DNA from 2 places in the Carnobacterium sp. AT7 genome. Region 1 is predicted to be linked to the other one. Evidence: predicted binding sites of a transcription regulator. Region 1 holds the regulator's gene; the other holds the start of a gene.
The links. Region 1 encodes LexA, which represses DNA repair genes until DNA is damaged. Its sites were predicted from a motif close to CNAACANNTGTTNG; they were not measured.
Positions count from the first base shown of each region.

Region 2: dnaB (replicative DNA helicase) is a predicted target of LexA. The motif match lies at 1,943-1,956, and genes of this name have one in related genera.

Region 1 is NZ_ABHH01000020.1:28,503-31,624, reverse strand. Features, by position in the region: gene tkt (transketolase) at 1-1,103, opposite strand, end outside; gene CAT7_RS08425 (DUF896 family protein) at 1,235-1,474, opposite strand; gene lexA (transcriptional repressor LexA) at 1,638-2,261, shown strand; gene CAT7_RS08415 (ribonuclease HII) at 2,323-3,096, opposite strand; gene ylqF (ribosome biogenesis GTPase YlqF) at 3,107-3,122, opposite strand, start outside.
Region 2 is NZ_ABHH01000017.1:11,991-15,112, reverse strand. Features, by position in the region: gene CAT7_RS07585 (adenylosuccinate synthase) at 1-261, opposite strand, end outside; gene dnaB (replicative DNA helicase) at 450-1,835, opposite strand; gene rplI (50S ribosomal protein L9) at 2,038-2,493, opposite strand; gene CAT7_RS07570 (DHH family phosphoesterase) at 2,498-3,122, opposite strand, start outside.

The sequences.
Region 1 (3,122 bases):
TTTAGAGCTTGGCTACCGGTTACACGAGAAGCTAATGCATCATCTTCAACATTATAAGTTGGCAATTCAGCATCCCAATCTGTTGGCAATTCATTGCTTAATGCCATTTCAAACTGTTTAGCTAGTTCTGGATATTCAGTGCGGTATGCTTCAAATGCAGCTTTCCACTCTTCTTCAGCTTTTGCTCCTTTATCTACCATAGTTTCTTTAAAACGTTCTGCTACTTCGGTAGGAACAAAGAAATCTTCGCCTTCCCATCCATAAGCTTTTTTAGCAGCTTCAATTCCTTCTGCTCCAAGTGGTGCACCATGAACTTTGTGTGTTCCGGCATTAGGAGCTCCAAAACCAATAATTGTTTTAACTTCAATCAAAGTAGGTTTTTTCGTTTCAGCTTTTGCAGCTTCAATTGCTGCGTTGATTTCTTCTAAATCATTGCCATCTTTTACAAGAATATGTTGCCAACCGTAAGCTTCAAAACGTTGTCCAACATTTTCAGTGAACGCTTTTGAAGTTGGTCCATCTAAAGAGATATCATTTGAATCATAAAGAACTACTAATTTTCCAAGTTCTAAATGAGCAGCTAAACTTGCTGCTTCAGCTGAAACACCTTCCATTAAATCGCCATCTCCACATAAAGCATACGTGAAATGATCAACAATTGTGTGGCTCTCTTTATTATAAGTAGCAGCTAAATGAGCTTCTGCCATAGCCATACCTACACCATTTGCAATACCTTGTCCTAGAGGACCAGTAGTTGCTTCTACTCCATCAGTATGGTTAACCTCTGGATGTCCAGGTGTTTTACTATCCCATTGACGGAATTGTTTTAAATCATCGATTTTAACGTCATATCCAGCTAAATGTAACAAGCTGTATAATAACATTGAACCATGTCCAGCTGATAAGACAAAACGGTCACGGTCAAACCATTTTGAGTTTTTTGGATTTACTTTTAATTGTTTAGTCCACAATGCGTAAGCCATTGGAGCAGCCCCCATAGGTAAGCCTGGGTGTCCGGAATTGGCTTTTTGTATACCATCCATACTTAGTGTTCTAATTGTATTTACTGCTAACTGGTCTGTGTTATCAAACAAAAAAATCATCCTTTCGATTTGAACTCTCTATTAGTACTCTATTAGTTTACTATTATTCCGCTTTAAGTGCAACGCTTTCACGAACAGAATGTTCATAAATGGGAGAATCTAATGCTTATCCCATTTATGAACAAACCTTTTTATCTGCCATGAAGGCCTTTCTCTTTTTGGATGTCTTTCAATTTATCAGGCGTAACATCCGTACCTTCTTCATCTACTATTTTAACACCTTCAATTGTTTTTCTCATTCCACCTCGGAATGCTTCAATATAAGCGTCTCTTAATTTTTTTTGTTCTACTTGTTCTTGTATGGTCAATCCTTTGGTCTTTGCTTTATTCGCTAAAACGTTTATTCTTTCCATCTGCTCTTTTGGTAACATTTAATCACTCCAGCATTTTTTTTATTTCTGGTTCAACTATAACAAACTTCTTTGATAAAATCACTCTTTTATCCTCTTTATCTACGAACGTTTGTTTGATTTGTTGTGCTATATATGGTAATCTTAGAATGATAAAAAAAGAAACGAGGTGTTTATATCTATTATGAGTAAAAATCCGGAATCAAGACAAGTTGAAGTTTTGCAATATATATACAATCAAGTTAAATTGAAGGGTTATCCTCCAACTGTTAGAGAAATTGGAACAGCCGTTTCTTTATCTTCTACATCAACAGTACATGGACATCTTTCCCGCTTAGAAAAAAATGGATATATCCAACGGGATCCTAGTAAACCACGTGCCATTGAATTAACAGCTTTAGGATTAACAAAATTAGGGATTGCATTAGACAAAATTCCTTTATTAGGAACCGTTACAGCTGGAGAGCCTATCTTAGCAGTAGAAGAAGCTACCGATTATTTCCCTCTTCCTCCAAATTTACAATTTGAAAATGAATCGTTATTCATGTTGACTATTCGCGGAGAAAGCATGATTAATGCTGGTATTTTTGATGGTGATGAAGTTATTATTCGCAAACAAGGAACCGCTAATAATGGCGACATTGTCATTGCTATGACTGTTGATGATGAGGCAACGTGTAAAAGATTTTATAAAGAAGAAGATCATTATCGATTACAACCTGAAAATGATACAATGAGTCCTATCCTACTTAATGAATTAACTATTTTAGGTAAAGTTATTGGCTTATACCGTAGCCATATCCAATAATATAAAAAAAACGAATGAATAGTTTCCTATTCATTCGTTTTTTTAGGCTATATCGCGGTACCTATTTTAGTACGTTTTTTACAGGAGCAAATGTTTTTCTATGAATTGGACATGCTCCTTGTTTTTCTAATCCTTCTAAATGTACTTTAGTTCCATAACCAGCATTTTTAGCAAAACCATAGCCTGGATATAAATCATCATAATCAGCCATCATTCTATCTCTTGTTACTTTAGCAATAATACTTGCCGCAGCAATAGATATACTTTTGGCGTCCCCTTTGATGAAACTTTCTTGCGGTATACTAACTGGTAAATGCATAGCATCAATCAATAATTGTTCTGGTTGTACAGGCAATTGTTGTATGGCTTCAATCATGGCTAATTTAGTTGCTTCGTAAATATTTACTTTATCGATTATATGATGATCTTTTACACCAATTCCAATAGCTACTGCTGCTTCTTGGATCTGTTCAAATAATGCTTCTCGTTTTGCACTAGACAATTGCTTAGAATCATTTATACCTAACACATCAAAATCTTTCGGTAATACCACTGCAGCAGCCACAACAGGTCCAGCTAGTGGTCCTCTTCCTACTTCATCGATTCCAGCGATGTATTGCGTACCTTGTTCCCAAAAATAACGTTCAATTTGAAGCATTTCTTCTTGTTTATCAAGAATAGATTGCTGTTTCTTCAACTTATTTTCCCATGCTTTGTATGCACTCGCAGCCCCTTTACGGGAATCATTCCTAATTGCTGATAGTCGCTCATCGGTTGAATCGGAAATGGTTGACAATAATTCTTTGATTGCTGCAATACTTAAAGGCTTTTCCACACGCGTTCCTCTATTCTTTAGGTAAA
Region 2 (3,122 bases), on a different contig from region 1:
GTGTAAATAAGCCAACTCTTTAACAAGAGCCTTAGGATTCACAACAACACCATTTCCAATGATACTGATTTTATCTTTATAGAAAATACCTGATGGGATTAAATGTAATTTATACGTTTCACCATCAAATTGAATCGTATGTCCGGCATTATCGCCACCTTGATAACGTGCAATGACTTCTGCATTCTCACTTAAAAAATCTGTGATCTTACCTTTTCCTTCATCGCCCCATTGTGTACCAACTACTACTACTGAAGACATATGAACACCTCATTAATTTTTTTTTTACCCAAATACTTATTAATTCTATCAGTAATTGTTGCTTGTTTCAACAAATAAACGAATATTCATTACTTTTTTAACTAAAATATTAGAAAAAAACGAACATTATTTTTATTTAACCAAAAAAAAAAGACAAAATGCGAACAATTATCGCATTAGTCCTTTTTTTAACGTTGAGCCATTTCATCTGGGTAATAACTTAACGAAGAAAATTTATTGTATTCTTTTATAAATAAAAGTTTTACAGTACCCCTTGCACCACTTCTATTTTTTTCGATAATAACTTCTATTACATTATCTTCGCCTGCAGATTCATGGTCTTCGTCATCTTCTCCACCTTCACGATCATAATAATCATCACGATACAAAAAGGCTACTATATCAGCATCTTGTTCAATCGAACCAGATTCACGAATGTCACTTAACACAGGACGTTTGTCTTGTCTCTGCTCCACACCACGCGATAATTGAGATAATGCTATTACTGGAACTTTTAGTTCTTTAGCAAGCTTTTTTAACTGACGAGAAATCTCAGAGACTTCTTGTTGTCTACTTTCACGCCCAGTACCTTCAATCAACTGTAGGTAATCAATTAATACTAAACCCAGATTACCTTTCTCTTGTTTTAATCGGCGACATTTAGCACGAATTTCAGCTATCCTGATCCCTGGAGTATCATCAATATAAATATTGGCCTTTGATAAACTACCCATTGCTACAATCAAGCTTTGCCATTCTTCTTCTGATAATGTTCCCGTTCTTAAATGTCCAGCATCGATACTTCCTTCTGCACAAAGCATCCGATTGACTAGTGATTCAGCTCCCATTTCTAAACTAAAAATAGCAACTGTCTCATCGGTTTTTGTTCCAATATTTTGAGCAATATTCAAAGCAAATGCGGTTTTCCCTACAGCCGGACGAGCAGCTAGAATGATTAATTCTTCTTTTTGAAGACCAGCAGTCATTTTATCTAATGCTTGATAACCAGTTGGCAAACCAGTAATTTCTTCATTATTTTGATAAAGTTGATCGATTTGTGCAATAGAACTGTTTAACACATCTGAAATAGCTAAAAAACCGCTCCTGTTGCGTCTTTCAGATACTTCTAGAATACTACGCTCAGCCTCGTCTAAAATCGTTGCAAGCTCGTCTCCTTCTTCATATCCTTTAGTAACGATATCCGTAGCTGTATGGATTAAGTTTCTTAAAATAGCTTTTTGCTCTACTATTTTTGCGTAATACTCCATATTAGCAGCAGTGGGAACAGAAACAGCTAGCTCAGCTAAGTAAGCCATTCCGCCCACATCTTCTAACTGATTTTTAGATTCTAATGCATTGGTTACTGTAACGATATCAATTGCTTCATTATGATTATTCAGTTCTAACATTGATTGAAAAATCACCTGATGACCACGACGATAAAAATCTTTTGACTCAATAAATTCTAAAGCACCGACAACAGTTTCAGGATCTAAAAATATGGAACCTAACACAGCTTGTTCAGCTTCAATACTTTGTGGCGGTAAACGGTCTTGAAAAGCTTCTTGTGCCAATAAATTCTCTTCCTTTCACTATCAATACTCTGATTATTTTTCCTTAACTAGTAAGATTCAATTCTATTATTTTACCTTAAAAAGATAAGTAATACAATCTGCTAAAAAGAACATTCGTTCCTTTCTTCTATCTATTCCAAATTAAAAAGCGTTTGGCTCTTATACTGCTAATGAGCCAAACGCTTTTACTTTTCTTACTATGTTAATTTTCTGGTAAAACATTCACTGTTATAGTTGCCACCACTTCAGGATGAATTTTTACATCCATCTTCATTGATGTTACAGTGCGAATCGGAAAAGCTAGATCAATTTTACGTTTATCAAGTTTTACATTTAATTGTTTTTCAGCTGTGGCAGCTATCTGTTTAGTCGTAACAGATCCAAATAAACGCCCATCCTCAGCAGCTTTAGTTTTAATTACAATTGCATTCTCTTCTTTTTCGAGAAATTCTTTGACTTTTTTAGCTTCTTGTAGGATTTCTTCTTCTTTCTTTTCGTCAGCTTTTATTTTTCCATTTAATTCACTAATACTTGCTGACGTAGCTTCTTTAGCTAAATTATTTTTCAATAAAAAGTTATGTGCGTATCCATCAGCAACGTTTTTTACATCGCCTTTTTTTCCTTTACCTTTTACATCTGCTAAAAATATGACTTTCATAATTTTATTCCTCCTCTTTTTTCATTACAATAGCATCGCGTAATCGCTCTTTTGCTTCTTTTATGGTTGTGTCTTCTAATTGCGTAGCAGCATTAGATAAATGCCCACCACCACCAAGTTGCTCCATAATAACTTGAACATTGATTTCGCCCAAACTACGAGCACTAATGCCAATTCGGTTATCAGAACGCTTAGTTATAACAAAAGCTGCATCAACATTAGACATTGATAACATCGTATCAGCCGTTTGCGCTGCTACTACTGTATCATAAATACTGTCTTCTTCACCAATTGCAACGGCTATATTTTCAGTAATAAATTCAATTGTTTCAATCAAATGACTACGAAGAAGGTAGGTTTCCTTATCTTCTTTCAACAATCGTTGAATCATGATAGCATCAGCACCACAAGACCTTAAATAACTCGCTGCATCAAAGGTACGAGAACCGGTTCTCAAGGAGAAACTATTTGTATCTACAATAATTCCACCTAATAAAGCCGTGGCTTCAATTTTATTAATCGGATTCGCTTCTTTTGATTGGTATTCAAACAACTCAGTAATTAGTTCAGCTGAAGATGAGGCATAGGGTTCAATATAAACTAAAGCAGGATCCTTTGGAAAAGCTTCT